Regions from separate parts of the Vreelandella hamiltonii genome, predicted to be linked through region 3. Evidence: predicted binding sites of a transcription regulator. Region 3 holds the regulator's gene; each other region holds the start of a gene.
The links. Region 3 encodes PhoB, which activates phosphate uptake and scavenging genes when phosphate is short. Its sites were predicted from a motif close to TGTCATANNNNTGTCANA; they were not measured.
Positions count from the first base shown of each region.

Region 1: IE061_RS05960 (DUF6482 family protein) is a predicted target of PhoB. The motif match lies at 2,769-2,786, and genes of this name have one in related genera.
Region 2: phnD (phosphate/phosphite/phosphonate ABC transporter substrate-binding protein) is a predicted target of PhoB. The motif match lies at 3,357-3,374, and genes of this name have one in related genera.

Region 1 covers NZ_BMXO01000004.1:33,897-39,431, forward strand. The annotation lists gene hemH (ferrochelatase) at 1-298, opposite strand, end outside; gene IE061_RS05950 (cryptochrome/photolyase family protein) at 417-2,000, shown strand; gene IE061_RS05955 (thiol-disulfide oxidoreductase DCC family protein) at 1,997-2,404, shown strand; gene IE061_RS05960 (DUF6482 family protein) at 2,415-2,717, opposite strand; gene IE061_RS05965 (hypothetical protein) at 2,858-3,151, opposite strand; gene dnaB (replicative DNA helicase) at 3,278-4,666, opposite strand; gene rplI (50S ribosomal protein L9) at 4,902-5,348, opposite strand; gene IE061_RS05980 (hypothetical protein) at 5,364-5,535, opposite strand, start outside.
Region 2 covers NZ_BMXO01000006.1:31,952-37,486, forward strand. The annotation lists gene phnE (phosphonate ABC transporter, permease protein PhnE) at 1-443, opposite strand, end outside; gene phnE (phosphonate ABC transporter, permease protein PhnE) at 478-1,305, opposite strand; gene phnC (phosphonate ABC transporter ATP-binding protein) at 1,302-2,186, opposite strand; gene phnD (phosphate/phosphite/phosphonate ABC transporter substrate-binding protein) at 2,295-3,275, opposite strand; gene IE061_RS07975 (bifunctional diguanylate cyclase/phosphodiesterase) at 3,405-5,153, opposite strand; gene IE061_RS07980 (metallophosphoesterase family protein) at 5,252-5,535, opposite strand, start outside.
Region 3 covers NZ_BMXO01000005.1:191,753-197,287, forward strand. The annotation lists gene IE061_RS07730 (hypothetical protein) at 140-451, opposite strand; gene phoR (phosphate regulon sensor histidine kinase PhoR) at 769-2,064, opposite strand; gene phoB (phosphate regulon transcriptional regulator PhoB) at 2,067-2,756, opposite strand; gene ubiA (4-hydroxybenzoate octaprenyltransferase) at 2,853-3,743, opposite strand; gene IE061_RS07750 (chorismate--pyruvate lyase family protein) at 3,781-4,353, opposite strand; gene IE061_RS07755 (NAD(P)/FAD-dependent oxidoreductase) at 4,441-5,535, shown strand, end outside.

The sequences.
Region 1 (5,535 bases), on a different contig from region 3:
TCTCGTCTTTTTCGGTGTTCCAGATGCTTTTGTAGGCATGGCCCGACGTAAAGGGGCGCTTGGTCAGAATGATGAGCTGCAGCAGCGGTTGCCATTTCCAACCCGCATAGTCCACGACCCGCTTATCCGACAGGAATTCGTTGAGATAGCGCCGCATGGACCAGTAGTCAGTCGCATTGGGCGTCCCCAGATTGGCCAGCACCACGCCCACCTTGGCGGGGGCAACCGGAGGATGACTGCTTGGCGCGTGGGCCAAGCGCCCTTCACCGGGTTGATCCTTTACAACGCTGTCGGCCATCTCACTTACTCCTGGGGGCTGTCGATCATTCACAATGGTCTAAATCTTATCACTTTTCAGCAAAGACGCGGAATAAAGTTATACTATCAGCATAATTTGTATAACTACAGGCGAACTCATGTCCAAGCCTTTGCTACTCATTCTGGGTGACCAGCTTTCCCTGACCCTGCCTACCCTTCGCCAGGCCCCTGAAGGCGCGGTGGTGGCGCTCTGTGAGGTCGCTGAAGAAGCACGCTACGTCCCTCACCATATACACAAGATCGGCCTGTTCCTGGCCGCCATGCGACATTTTGCCCAACAGCTGCGCGACAAGGGCTTCAACGTGCATTACAGCCGCATGGACGATGCGGATAACACCCAATCATTGATCGATGAAGCCGAGCGGCTGACAAGACAGTACCAGTGCGATGAAATTCGTGTGACGCGCCCCGGCGAGTGGCGGCTGTGGAACGCCATGCAGCAGCGTCAGGCCGCCTCACTGCCCTGGAAAATCCTGGAAGACGACCGCTTCTTCACCACCCCAGACGACTTTGCCCAATGGGCCAAGGGGCGTAAGCAAATCCGCCTCGAATACTTCTACCGGGAACAGCGTAAACGTACCGGGCTACTGATGGAAGGCGACGCCCCCATGGGCGGACAGTGGAATTTCGACCACGATAACCGAGAACCCGTCCAGCCTGGGCTGAGCTTCCCTGAACTCCCCGCGCACGGGCAGGATGAAACCACTCAGGAAGCGCTGGCCAATGCCGCCGAGTGGTTCCCCGAGCACATGGGCGAGATCGAGACCTTCAATTTGCCGGTCACCCGACGTCAAGCACTGGTGGACCTGAAGCACTTCATCACCCACGGGCTGGCCGACTTTGGCCGCTATCAGGATGCCATCAGCGACCAGTCACCCTACCTGTACCACTCGCGCCTCTCTGCTGCCATGAACATTGGCCTGCTCACGCCCTTCGAAGTATGCGAAGAAGCGGCTGCGCAATATCAGGCAGGCAAGGCACCGATCAACGCCGTGGAAGGGTTCATACGGCAGATTCTCGGGTGGCGTGAGTACGTGCGCGGCCTCTACTGGACGCGCATGCCGGATTACAAACGAGAGAACCAGCTGGGTTTTCAGCGCGACTTGCCCGCCTTCTACTGGGATGCGAAGACCGACATGCGCTGCCTGCAACGCGCCATCCAGATGACCATCGACCACAGCTACGCGCATCATATTCAGCGCCTGATGGTCACGGGCAACTTCGCCCTGCTCTGCGGGGTCAAGCCAGAGGCGCTGTGCGACTGGTACCTGGCCGTTTACGCCGACGCCTGCGAGTGGGTCGAGCTACCCAACACCTTGGGTATGGTGCTGCACGCGGACGGCGGCTTGATGGGCTCCAAGCCCTACTGCGCTTCCGGCAAATACATCGACAAGATGTCCGACCACTGCCAGCACTGTCGCTACTCCCCCAAGCTGGTCACCGGCCCCAAGGCCTGCCCGCTCAACAGTCTCTACTGGCATTTTCTGGAGACCCATGCCGAACAGCTCAATCGGAATCCACGCATGAAGCTGATCTACGGCTCGCTGGCACGCATGAAAGAGGAAAAACGCGACGCCATGCGTCAGCAAGCAGAACAGTTCCTGGCATCGCTCCCCACTGCCGCCGATTACGGGCAAGCCGTTCACACCCAAGGGTACACCCACGAGGAGCGCTCCTCATGAGCCGTTTCGCCACGCTGCATGCCGAACCACCGGTCACGCTCTACCACGATGGACACTGCCCCTTTTGTCGCGTCGAAGTGGCCTGGCTGGCCAAACACCGACACCAGCAGCGCATTCGTCTAGTCGATATTCAGCACGAGGATTTCGACCCCGGCGCATTGGGGCTCAGCTTCGAAGCCATGATGGGGCAATTGCATCTTCAGGATCAGCAGGGAAATTGGTATGTCGGGATGGATGCCAGCCGGGCCCTGTATGCCGTGTTGGGCTACAGGCGGCTGGTAAGACTGTCTTGCTTGCCTGGCCTGCGCGCCGTCATGGATGCAGGCTATCGGTTCTTTGCCCGTCGCCGAATTCGGCTGGGCCAATGGTGGGAAAAATGCGGGTCACGCTCGCGCAATCAGTGATACCTGGGCGTCAGAATACCAGCGGCATACGCGAGGTCAGCGGCGCGCTGTAGTGGGCGTCGCGACCAATGACTTCATCCTGAGGCACGTGCTGAACGAGGTAAGCCCGGTGGATACCGGCCCGCTTGAGTTCGAGGTACACATCATCCAGCGCTCGAAACAGCATAGGCTTGCCACGCTGGGTCAGCATATGACGCTCACCCTCGACGTCTTCGAGCTCGACCTGATAGAAACGGCTGCCCGAATGCGTGATTACCCGGATTTCAAAATTGTCATGACGTTCGACGAACTGTTTAAGCTCTTTAAGTTCCATGGTTCCCTCCTGTTATTGGTCATCGCCATGGAGCACAGCATGCCTTTGCCCCATGACAATAGTATTACCTTGGCACTATCCCCCTAAGAGGGCAATAACAGAAAAGAGTTCCTGACCGAAACGTCAAGATGTGTGTCGTATTACTGATATTCCGAGGGGTCGATGGCCTTGCCAAGCGAGTTGCGATCGATCCAGTTGCCCCCTTTGGTTTCCTTGTAACGGAACACGACCTTGTCGCCAATGGTGACAGGTAATTCCGCATCTTCTGTCTGGTAGCTGTACTGCTCCCCTTCCACTACCAAGTGGTAGCGGTAGAGATCGGGCATGCCCAACCACTCTTTGAAGGGACCTTCACGCTCTAACGACTGGAGCTCACCCCGACCTTCCAGCTTGGGAAGCCGCTTACGGTTACCGCGCCTAAAACCACCTGCCATGCGTTACTCCTGTCTATCTACCAATGCGATTGACCCACGCTTCTCATCCCGCCCTTCCAGTGAGGGTTACCCAGACGACTCAGCCAACGGGGAGCGCATTATACGTGCTCCCCCCTCAGCCTCAAGTCAATCGCCGAAGGCTTCACCGTAACTATCCGGCGCCAAGTCTTCGAAGCGCGTGTATTTGCCTATGAAGGCCATGTGTACCGTCCCGATGGGACCATTACGCTGCTTACCAATGATCAACTCGGCCAGACCCTGGTTGTCCGGGTTATCGCGGTTATACACTTCGTCGCGATACACGAAGGCAATGACGTCTGCGTCCTGCTCGATCGCGCCCGATTCGCGAAGGTCCGACATGACTGGACGCTTGTTGGGACGCTGCTCCAGCGAGCGGTTCAGCTGGGAAAGCGCCACCACCGGACACTGGAACTCCTTGGCCAGGCCTTTCAGCGAACGCGAAATTTCCGAGATCTCGCCCGTGCGGTTTTCGTTAAAGCCAGGAATCTGCATCAACTGCAGATAGTCGATCATGATCAAGGCGATATTGCCGTGCTCACGCACCACCCGACGCAGCCGTGAGCGCATCTCATTGGGTGACAAGGCTGCCGTATCATCGATGAACAGCTGCTTGTCTTTCAGCAGGTTCACCGCCGAGGTCAGCCGCGGCCAATCTTCGTCTTCCAACTGACCCGAACGCACGCGGGTCTGATCGATACGCCCCAATGACGAGAGCACACGCAGCATCAGCGATTCGGCGGGCATCTCCATGGAAAACACCATCACCGGCTTGTCACTGGAAATGACCGCATGCTCGACCAGGTTCATGGCGAAGGTGGTCTTGCCCATCGAGGGCCGCCCGGCAATGATGACCAGATCGGAAGGCTGCAGGCCCGAGGTCATCTCATCCAGATCACGAAAGCCGGTGGAAAGGCCGGTCATTTCCCCTTTCAGGTTGAACAGCTCATCGATCCGATCCACGGCCTTGGTGAGCAGATCACTCATGCCAATGGGGCCACCGGTCTTGGGCCGCTCTTCGGCAATCTGGAACACCAGCCGCTCGGCCTCGTTGAGCAGCTCGTCGGCGGGCCTGCCCTGAGGCGAAAAAGCCCCTTCAGCAATCTGGTTGGCCGCCCGAATGAGCTTACGCAGCGTGGCACGCTCACGGACGATATCGGCATAGGCGCGTATGTTGCTGGCCGAAGGCGTGTTGCGCGCCAGCTCGGCCAGGAAACTCAGTCCGCCCACCGTATCCAGCTGGTCACGGGCTTCCAGCGCCTCGGAAAGGGTCACGACGTCCAGCGGTTGGCCCGATTCGGCCAGATGTGTCATCACATTGAACACCAGCCGGTGTTCATAGCGGTAAAAATCGTCGGCCACCAGACGCTCGGAGACGTTGTCCCACGCCTGGTTGTCCAGCATGAGCCCGCCTAACACCGACTGCTCCGCTTCCAATGAATGCGGTGGCAGTTTTAACGCTGCCGTTTCCTGATCAGCAGAAGGCTGGTCCTGCATTGCGAGCTCCTTAACAATTACCCGATAGCCAACGGCGCTTATCTTAGCCGTGCGGCTCGGATAACACCACTGGCCCCCACGTAAAGGGAGGGCTTTATAAGCCTGCTGTGTCGCCCCTTGCCAAAAGAGCCCCAGGGCCTAAAAAGACAAAGTACCTATAAAGACAAAGTACCTAAAAAGACAAAGGGCGCGGGAGAACCCGCGCCCTTTGAGGCGTCAGCGTTGGCGAGTATGATTACTCGGCGACAACGACCACGCGTACAACGGCGTCCACTTCTGCATGCAGGTGGAGGTCGATGTCGTATTCGCCAGTTTGACGAATCGGGCCTTGCGGCATGCGTACTTCGCTCTTGGCGACGTCGATTCCCGCAGAGGAGATCGCGTCGGCCAGGTCACGAGGACCGATAGAGCCGAACAGCTTGCCTTCGTCGCCTGCCTTGGACACCAACGACAGTTCGATGTCGTTGAGTTGCTCGGCACGCGCCTGGGCTTCTGCCTTACGCTCAGCGGCTTGCGCTTCGAGCTCGGCACGCTGCGCTTCGAACGCTTCGATGTTGTCCTTGGTGGCCGGTACGGCTAAGCCGTAAGGCACCAGGTAGTTACGACCATAACCAGGCTTGACAGTGACCTTGTCACCCAGGCCGCCCAGCTTACCAATCTTGTCGAGCAGAATGACTTCCATCTCGTAAACCTCTTGTCAGTTGCTGCGGGCAAGGCGTGCGCGAACGTTCGCAAATGTATCGATCAGCCCCAACAGCAGCACAATGAGAATCGTGGGCCAGGTCGTGATCAGCAGCACATAAAATGCCACCAGCCACAGCCCGTTCATCCCCTTTATTCCAATAAAACCATGCACCAACGCAATACCG
Region 2 (5,535 bases), on a different contig from region 3:
GCCAGCACGCCGGGGCCGAGAATGGTCACCAGCAGCATCGCCCAGATCAGCGAGTTGATGGAGCGTGACGAAACGATGATGGTCAACGCCAGGCTGCGTACCAGCGGGTGGGGCGTCGTGTTGCGAGCCGCCAGAAAAGCCACCGGAAACGCCATGACGATGCCCAGCGCGGTGCCTAGCGTGGCGATGTTGAGGGTGTCCCACATGGGCTTCCAGAGGACACTGGCATACTCCCACCGGGGCGGCATCATGCGGTTGATCAGGTCACTGCCCTGGCGGCCAGCATCTTCCACGAACACCCACATGGTGTTGTCGGAGATCACTTTCCAGCAGAGCAGGAAAAGGCAGATACCTGCCAGCCAGGCCACATACTGGAGCCACTGGGCGCGGGTGGTGCGCCGCTGCCACTGCGGCACGCCTTGGGGGGAACTCGAAACGGGCATGGAAATTTCCTTTACGGGTTAAGGCATCGCAGCGCTACTGGGTCCAGCGGCGCACATGGCTGGAGGCGTATTCACTCATCAGCACGATGGCAATGATGATCAGCAGGATCGCCGCCGAGGTGCCGTATTCGTAACGGCTCAGCGAGGTGTTCAGCGTGGCGCCAATGCCCCCCGCACCGACGATGCCGATCACCGACGATTCACGGAAATTGATGTCCAGACGGTACATGGAGAGCCCGATCAAGCGCGGCATCACCTGCGGCTGCACCGCATGGTTCATGGTTTGCCACCAGCTTGCCCCCGTGGCACGCACGGCTTCGACCTGTTTCCAGTCCAGGTCCTCGATATCTTCTGCCAACAGCTTGGCCATGAAACCGATGGTGGCGAAGGCCAGCGTCAGCATGCCCGCAAACGGCCCGAAGCCGAACATCACCACGAACAGAATGGCGATGATGATCTCCTGAAACGTCCGCGAGATGGCAATGATGGCGCGGCACAGGGTATAGATGGGCAGCGGAGCAATGTTGCGTGCCGCGCCCAACCCTACCGGAATCGCCAGCAAGACGCCGATCACGGTGGAGGTCAGCGTCATGGTCAGGCTTTCCATCAGCCCGGCGATGATGTCGTTCTGGCGGCTGAGGAAATCGGGCTGCAAAAAGGCCCCTAGAAAGTTGAGCGCTCGACCGGAGCCTTCCGCCACCCGCGCCCAGTTGACCTGCACCGACGACAGCGCCAGCACCAGATACACCACCACACCGATGGCCAGGCCCCAGCGCAGCCGTGGGTTTTCGATCAGCGGCAAACGCCGCCACTGACCCTGGCGCGCAGCTTGCTGGCGCGCCGTGGCGTCTGCCGTGCTCATAGCGCGCCTCCACTGGCAACCTGGGTGAGCGGCCGCGCGTCATGGTGTGCTTTGGCTGCCGACGTGGGCGCTGCCGATGTGGGCGCAAGGGCTACCTGCGATGGCTCATCTTCTTCGTCGGCGGGCTCGGGCGTGGTGTCCCAGTCCTCTTCCCCATAGATGGTGGTGAGGATCTCGCTGGTGAGTTCGCTGGGCTTGCCGTCGAAGACGATTTGTCCGGCACTCAGGCCCACGATGCGGTCGGCAAACTGCTGCGCCAGAGCCACGTCATGAATGTTGATGATGGCCGCCAGCTCGCGCTCGGCGCACAGCTCGCGAATCAGACGCATGATCTGGCGCGAGGTTATGGGGTCCAGACTGGCGGTGGGTTCATCCACCAGCAATAACTTGGGGCTTTGCAGCAGTGCGCGGGCGATGCCGACACGCTGGCGCTGGCCACCCGACAGCGCATCGGCGCGCTTGTCGATGGCATGGGGCAAGCCCACCCGCTCCAACAGACGAAACGCTTCCGCAACGGCTTCCTGGGGGTAGCGGCGCAAGAAGCTGCGCCAGAAGCCGACATAGCCCAGTTGGCCCGACAGCACGTTTTCCATGACGGTCAGCCGGTCCACCAAGGCGTATTCCTGAAAAATCATGCCCATGGAGCGACGTGCGTGACGCAGGCGGCTGCCCGACAGTTTGGTCAGTTCGGTCTCTTCCAGGCGGATACTGCCCTGGCTGGGTTCCACCAGACGATTGACGCAGCGGATCAGGGTACTTTTGCCTGCACCCGATGGCCCAATCAGCGCCATCACCTGGCCTTTGGGCAGCGATAGGTGAATATCGGTCAGCGCGCGGTCGCCCGTCGGGTAACGCTTGCCAACGCCAGTGAGTGTCAACATGGGGAATGCCTCGTTTGCTTGTCGCTCAAAACGTTCAACTGACTCGACCCCATAACGCGTCGGCCAGAAGGTTGCCCTCCTGGCCGACAGGGTCACGCAGCGCTGGAATCAATCGCAGTCGTAAGTGACGCCATTGGCATCGGCAATGGTACGGATGACCGACCAGTGCTCTTCATAGCTGATGGGAATGAACTGCGCTTCGCCAGAGTTCTCGAACTCCGCCTGCAGGGCGGTGCCTTCCCAGTCGTAGCTGAAGAACGCATCCTGAATCTGCTGCTGCAGTTCGGGCGTCAGGTTGTGGGCGGTGCCGTACGCCGTGGTGGGGAAGGTTTCGGAGGTGTAGATCACCTCGTAATCACCCTCGTTGATGACACCTCGTGACAGCATGCGATGGGCAACGGAGTTGGCAATGGCCGCCGCATCGTAATCCTTGTTGATGACGCCCAGGATGGAGTTGTCGTGGGAGCCGGAGAAAGCCGTCTCGAAGTCATCACCGGCTTCCAGACCGTACTCGGAGCGCAGCAGCGCGGACGGTGCGCGGAAGCCCGAGTTGGACGTTTCGGAAGTGAAGGCCAACTGACGACCCTGCAGGTCTTCCATGCCGTCGATACCGCTACCGGGGTAGGTGATGATCTCCATTTCGTAACCGTAGCTGCCATCTTCGGCCGCCATGATGGCGAAGGGACGGAAGCCACCACAGTTGACCGCCACCGGTACGCCACCGGTGTTGAAGCCAGCCACGTGCAGACGGCCAGCGCGCAGCGCTTCCTGCTGGGCAGCATTCGACTGCACCGGGAAGAACTGAACACGTTTACCCGTCGCTTCGCTCAGGTGATCCAGGAAACCCGCCCATACGTCGGCGTAGACCGCCGGGTCTTCAACCGGCGTGTAAGCAAAGACCAGCGTGTCCGGATCGACCAACCGAGACTCATCGCTGGGGATATCGGCCACCATGTCGCCATCGTTGTCCACGTAGCGTGAGGAGAGGTCGGCAGCCGCATTCATCGCACTGAAAGCGAAGGCACTGGCAACGGCAGCACTGATCAGGGTGCGCGAGAGTGACACGGTAGAGAGACGAGAGGATTGCATGGATCACCTAACGGGGTAGTAAGAGGTGGATGTATCCTGACGCCCCAAGATGACAGCGGCGGGTCTGGCGGGTGACAACTTCGTGACGTCTACATGACACCCGCGTGAACGACCTGCCGCTCTGGCGGCTCACTGCTCCACGCAACAGCCACGCCGTTCCACGAACAGGCTGTTCCCGGCAATCTTCTTCGCCTGGTGCTTGAGTTCGGAGAGTTGGCTGGCAATGTCCAGGGCCTTGCAGTGGCCCGGGTCACTGATGGGCTTGACGGCTACCGACACGCTGACGAAAGGGAAAAAGCTGACGCCTCCCTGACGGCTTTCGATGGAAAGCCCGCCTCTCTGGCGGTCCTCTTCTTCGTAGAAACTCGGGGCCATGACCTCGAAGGAGGCCAGAATCTGCTGGCACACGCTCTCCCAGTGCTCCAGCGGTAACAGCATCATGAAGTCGTCGCCACCGATATGCCCGATGAAGCCCCCCGCGCTTTCCACCTGAGCCTGCAACAGCCGCGACAGCGAGATGATCACATGGTCTCCGCGGGCATAACCGTAGGCATCGTTGAACGCCTTGAAGTTATCCAGATCCACGTAGGCAGCGGCAAAGCCATTGCCCTGGCTCAGATAGGCCGTGAGGGTTTCATTGATCAGGATGTTACCGGGCAGCCCGGTGAGCGGATTGGCATGGCGCGCCTGACGCACCTGGATGGCGGTGATCTCGCGCAGCAAATCGACGATATTGCCCATACCCAGATACTGCCCTTCGCCATCGACGATGACGAAGTCCTCCTGTTCGATGTCGCGGCTGTCGGTCAGCTGCTGGCTCAGCGTTTCCAGGGGCATGTCGGCGGCAGCCACCAGCATCTTGCGATCGGCGATGTCCAGCACGCAGCGCTTGGCGTACAGCGAATGGCTATAAGGGTTGGTGAACAGCGTCAGGAACCCGTTGCGCCGCACCACGGCAATGGGCACGCCCTGTTCGATCACGGCCACGCAGCGCAGATGCGGCGTTTCACGAAACCGTTCCGCCAACGTGGGCACTGACACACTGGGCGCCACGGCCTCCACGCTGCGCAGGATGGTATGCGCCGTACGCCCGGCGGGAGTTTTCAATTGCGTGGTGGCGGGCAGCAGCGTATTGAGCTGAACAGGCGGCTGAACGCTGGGACGTGCGAAGTAGAACCCCTGCAACAGCGCCAATCCACGGTCCAGTTCCCACAGGCACAGGTGCTCTGCCGCGGTTTCGACCCCTTCTGCGATGAGCTGGCAGTCGAGGCTTTTGGCCACGTCCAGTATCGAGCGCAGAAACTCCCGCTTGGCGGGCTCCTGATCGATGCCGGAAATGAAGTGGCGGTCCAGCTTGACGAAATCCGGGCGCAGCTCCGCCCAGTGGCGCAGGCTGGAGTGACCGGCCCCCAGGTCATCCAGGGCTACCTGAAACCCCATGTCGCGGTAGTGGGCCACCGCCTGGCGCATCAGGTCGTAATCGTGGATGGGCACGTGCTCGGTCAGCTCGATCACCACCCGCTCCGGCGGCAGGCCACTCTCCTGAATGAAGCCCAGCGTCAGCCCCTCGCGGAAATCACGCTCGACGATGGTCAGCGGCATGACGTTGAGGAACAGCAGCCCAGGGAGTGCGAGTTCGGCAAAGCGGCGAATGGCGAGCCGTCGGCAAAGCAGGTCCAGCTCCACCAGCAGACCTGCCTGGGTCGCCACGTCGAACAGCCTTAGCGGTGAATGCAACGGAGAGGTGCTGGGGCCACGGATCAGCGCTTCGTAGCCATAAATGGCCTGCTGATTGGCATCGACAATGGGCTGAAAAAGTACGTGCAGCTCTTCTGCCGCGATAATCTGGTGAAGCCACTGGGTTTCTTGTGCGGTCATGTGCCTGCTGCCCTGTCAAACGTCTACGATCCCTATGACTTGTCAACTCCATCAGGAAGGTGCCAGGGCAGCAAGCGTGCGTCATTTACATGACATTTTCATGACGAACCATCGGTTGGCCCCTTCATGCCGGGGATGTTCGGCGGCGGAAACACCGCGTCGCCACCGCGGGCATCCAACTGACGAATATCGGTGGGACGACCGTTCTCGTCGAGACTGACCAGGCCTATCCCGCTGGCATTCCATAGCCGCTCGCCAGCGCTAGCCTGCTCAGGGTCCCGAGGGTAGATGCTGAGCTTGCGCCGCTGGGTAAACCAGTTGAGCGGCGACAGCGGCGCGTATAGCCAACGATTGAGCCGGTCGAAGGTATCCAGCAGCCGCC
Region 3 (5,535 bases):
TTTACCCTGACCAGTGTCTTGACCGTTTTCTGACTCATCCTTGAATCGGTGAGCATCCTTGCTATGGGACATCCTTGCCCTCAGTTTGCTCACTCCTAAGCGTAAGAGTTTTTTTCAGCTTTGCAAAGAATTGTTACGTTTAGCTGCCGCTATTTTCTTCTACCACATCTTCCGGAGTGTACTCGGCACCGCCGCTCATGTTGGTAGACTCTGGCTCATCTACTACATCAGGACCTTGTGTGCCGTGATCGGTGGTCAGGTCTTCTGTGTCGTAACTACCGGGCTCAGCCGTACCAGACTGTGTGTTCATGGGCTCATCTTCGACGGTTACATCCTGATTCTGGTCGATGGATGAGTGATCCGTGGTGTCTGCAAATGCCAGTGGGCTTGCCATCAGGCCAAAAGAAACACCTAAAATACCAGCTTTCTTGAGTAGTTCCTTGGACATCATATTCCGCCTCCTCGATCGCTGTTGATACCGCATAGTTAAGGAAGAGTGACTTCATGTCTTACCAGTTCCTGCGGTAATCTTCCTTGCCTTGAATATTGCATACGTTGTGCCACGGATGCCAAAAAATAAAAAAATTATTTATTATCAATAATTTAAAAAAAAAGAATGGTATAAAGCATGGGCTCAGGGGGTCATGACCACGCCTTTGAGTGGTTAAAAATGACACATGAGTGAGGTGTGACCAGAGTTCTATGCCAATATGGCACACTTATACAGGTGTTATGCAAAAGAGAGGGGGATTCAGTGAAGTCGAGCCTTCAAGCAGGCCCGGTAACGCGTCTGGCAGGAAACACACAGCGAAAGGCAGCTCCCTCGCCCGGGTGTGACTCTACGTTGAGCTGTGCCTCGTGGCGCAGCAGCACGTGCTTCACGATGGCCAGGCCCAGACCCGTCCCTCCTGTTGCCGTACTGCGCCCTTTATCCACTCGATAGAAGCGCTCGGTCAGGCGGGGGATATGCACCGGATCAATGCCATCGCCATCGTCCTCGACCTCGATACACCCGTTGCCGTTGGCGGCCACCGACCAGCGCAGCGTGATCTGGCTGCCTTCCGGGGTATAGCGCACGGCATTGAAGGCTAGATTGGAAATGGCGCTGCGCAGCTCCTGCTCGCTGCCGATCAAGCCAGCGTCGCTCTCTAGAATGACCTGCACACTGTGCTGCTGCCTCGAGAGCGCCAGAGCGTCTCGGCGAATGCTGTCGAGCATGGGGCCTACGGCCAGCGTCTGGTGATCGTCGCCGCCCTGGTCGATTTCCAGCCGTGACAGCAGCAGCAGGTCATTGACCAGGTTCTGCATCCGCCGCGTCTGCTCCTCCATCTGTACAATTCCTTTACCCAAGCGGGGAGGCAGCAGCTCCTTGAGGTCGCCGTAGGTTTCCAGGTAGCCCGACAGCACGGTCAGCGGAGTGCGCAGTTCATGGGAGACGTTGGCGACGAAGTCACGCCGCATCTGCTCCAGGCGGTGCAGACGCGTAATATCACGGGCCATGACCAGCCGCTCGTCATCACCGTACAGAGTGATCTGATACTGGAGGATGCGCCGCTCGTCGATCGGCGAGGTCAGCGTCAGCGGCTCGCTGTAATCGCGGGCATTGAAGTAACTGATGAAGCGAGGATCGCGCAGCAGGTTGGTGATGTGCTGGCCACGATCGTGGGCGGTTTGCAGCCCCAGCATGTCGGTGGCCGCGCTGTTCCACCACTCCAGGTCGCCGTGGCGGTCCAGCATCACCACGCTATCGCGCATGGCTTCGGAGGACTCCTGGATTCTCGCCAGCGTCGCCCGTAAACGACTTTGGGTAATGCGCTGGCTTTTCTGGTAGCGATAGAGGCGGTCGAACAGCTCCCCCCACATGCCCTTGGCCGCCGGGGGCTCATCGTGGGGGTGAAGCGTCAGCCAAAGGAAGAGCGCTCGAAACTGGCGCAGATGATAGACCAGACAAAACAGCAGCCCCGCCGCCAGCCCGGCGCCAGGGTAATCCACCAGCCATCCCAGGCAGAGGCCCAACAGGGCCAGCCAGATGATGCGCCAGATCTCACGGCTCCACAGGCGCACGCTTACACTCGCGCAGAGAACCGGTACCCAGTACCGCGCACCGTTTGAATCAGATTTTGATGAGGCTCGCCCAGCGCTTTACGAAGACGACGAATATGCACGTCCACCGTGCGCTCTTCCACGTAGACGTTGCCACCCCATACCTGGTCAAGCAATTGGCTGCGCGTGTAGGCGCGCTCCTGATGGGTCATGAAAAACTGCAGCAGACGATACTCGGTAGGCCCCATTTCCAGCGCCTTGCCATGGGCGCTGACCCGGTGGCTCACCGGGTCCAACAGCAGACCATTGATTTCGATGGGGTCTTCCACGCCACGCGGCGTGGCACGGCGCAGCACGGCCTTCAGGCGGGCCACCAGCTCACGGGGGGAAAAGGGCTTGGTGATATAGTCGTCGGCACCCGCTTCCAGGCCCTGGATCTTGTTGTCCTCTTCGCCCTTGGCCGTCAGCATGATGATCGGCAGCTCGGCGGTGGCTTCTTCGCGCTTCAGCCGACGGGCCAACTCGATGCCGCTGGTGCCCGGCATCATCCAGTCCAGCAGCAGCAAGTCAGGCTGGTGGTCGACGACCATGGCGTGGGCATCCTGGGCGTTGTCCGCTTCAAGCACGCGATAGTCAGCCATTTCCAGCGCCACGGCGATCATTTCGCGGATCGGCGCCTCATCATCGACGATCAGTACGGTCTTGGCGGTCATTCCAGGGCCTCACGGTGCTCTATTCAGGAAAGTTCAATGACATGCGTGTGACGATAACACCATGACTTGATGACAGTTCCATGACACCCAGTCAATTTAGCCCGCTACCGGCCACCAGCTCAAGGCAATACCTGCAAAGACCAGCAGACCCGACCAGTGGTTGTTCAGGAAGGCCTGAAAACAGCGGTCTCGATCGCGCCCGACGATCAGCCACTGCTGGTACGCGAACGTCGCCGCCATGCCCAGCAACCCCAGCCAGAAAAAGCCCCCTAGCCCAACGCGCAGCGCGACCCAGCTCAGCAGGGCCAGCACGCTTGCCTGCAGCACTCCGATGATCAGCCGGTCAGCACGGCCAAACAGCACGGCGGTCGACTTGATACCGATTTTCAGATCATCGTCACGGTCGACCATGGCGTACTGGGTATCGTAGGCAACGGTCCACAGCAGGTTGGCACTGAACAGCAGCCAGGCTTCCAAAGGCACGTGGCCCAATACCGCGCCAAACGCCATGGGAATGGCCCAGGAAAAGGCCGCGCCCAGCACCACCTGCGGGAAGTGGGTGTAGCGCTTCATGAACGGATACACGAAAGCCAGCAGCACGCCGCCCACCGACAGCAGCACGGTGAACCAGTTAGTCAGCAGCACCAAAATGAAGGCAGCGGCGACCAGCGCCACGAACAGCAGCTGGGCTTCGGTTTCGCTGATGCGTCCCGTGGCCATGGGGCGCTGGCGAGTACGCTTGACGTGGCCATCCACATGGCGGTCGGCATAGTCGTTCACCACGCAGCCCGCAGCACGCATCACGTAGACACCGGCAATGAAGATGATCAGCACGGAGCGACCCGGCACCCCTTCTGCAGCCACCCACAGCGCCCAGAGCGTCGGCCACATGAGCAGCCAGGTACCAATGGGCCGATCCAGGCGCATCAGCTGAAGAAAGTCTGCCAGCCGGGCCCAACCCGTTGGCCGCAATAGAGAACGGTCCATGCTCATGCTTACCTCGTGAAAGAAACTCCAGAATAGCCTAGCGCGAGGGCAGGCTCAGCGCATCGGCCATGGTCGATAAAAAATACTCTTGAACCAGCAGCGACAACCCCGCGTGCTGAAAGACCGAGCGACGCCCCCACTGGCTACGCCCCTTGGCGGGGGCACCCCACGCCGTGAAGCGCGGGAGCGACACCGTGGCCTGCAACGGCCCGCGCACCAGGTCCGGCTGCTGAAACAACCAGCTGCCCAGCGAACGCTCGCCCAAGGCCCCCAGGCCTTTGCCCTGCAGCTGCTCCAGCGGTGCCACCGATCGCGCCACCACCCAGGGGGTGCCGTCGATGCACAGCGCCACCTCGCGTAGCCAGGCATGGCGACGTGGAGCGATTCCCAGCGCCATGGCTTCGTCCTGAAACGGCAGGCCAATGGTCTGACGCAGCAGGCGTACGCGGAACTGGCTCGGCGCTCCGGCCGCCATCAGGCGCGCCGTCAGGGAGTCGGTCGAGGCCACCCATTGCCACCAGGCCGCACTCATGGCAGGCCGCGCAGCGGCAACCGGCCGCCAGTGGGGGGGTAGCGAAAACGCAGGGCGTGGCAACTCAACGAGCGTCACCTGAGCCTCCAGAGCAGTCAATTGGAAAGAAGGCTAGTGTAACATGATGGCTTGGCAGGCTTTTGTTCCTTACCCCCGGATAACGATATGCCCGATTCACACTTCAGCGAATCCCCACATGCCGAGCTGATCATTGTCGGCACTGGCATGGCCGGTATTGGCCTGGCGCGAGCGCTGCGCCACCAGGGAGATTCTCGCACCATCGCGCTGGTTAGCGCCGACCGTGGCGAAGAGTACAGCAAACCGCTGCTGTCCACGGGCTTCGCCAAGCGGTTGAGCCCCGAAAAGCTGGCGCAGCGCAGCGCAGAAGCGCTCGCCGACGAACTGAATGCCCAGCTCATGGCCCACACGCAAGTCGTCGAACTGGCGTTGGAACACCAGATGCTGCGCCTGGACAACGGCACCCTGCTCCGCTACGAGCACCTGGTGCTCGCCACCGGCGCGGCCCCGCGCACGCCATTCCAGATACCCAGTGCGCTGAAAGGGCGCTGTTTCACGGTCAACGACCTGGATGACTACCGCCGCCTGTATGCAGCGCTCGCCCAGCCAAGCCGAGTGGCGATCATTGGCGCGGGCCTGGTGGGCTGCGAATTCGCCAACGACCTCCATGCGGGCGGCCACCACGTCACCCTGGTGGCGCCAGAGAGCACCCCGCTGCCGCGCCTGCTGCCCGAGCCGCTGGGCCATGCCTTGGCCGAAACCTTTCGAACGGCAGGCATGCAACTGGCACTGGGGCGCACGCTGGACAGCCTATCCATGAATGCCGACCGCGACCTGGTACTGCAGCTCGACGGCGGCGAGCGCCATACGGTGGACATCGTCCTGTTGGCCACGGGACTGGCGCCCCGCACGGCGCTGGCCGAGGCCGCCGGACTCGCGGTCAGCGCCCGCGGTATCGAGGTGGACCGGCTGCTTCGTACTCACCAGCCCAACGTATACGCATTGGGCGACGTGGCCTGCATCGACGGCGTGAACGCCATGTACGTTCAGCCGCTGCAAGCCAGCGCCAAAGCGCTGGCGGCCACGCTGGGCGGCTCGCCTACCCCGGTAAGCTTCGGCGCCTGGCCGATCATCGTCAAAACGCCTCTGCTCCCGGTGGTGGCCTACCCGCCAGTGGGCACACCGCAGCACTGGCGAGTGGAGGGTCATGGGCAGGATTTGACGGCGCTGGCGGAAGATAAA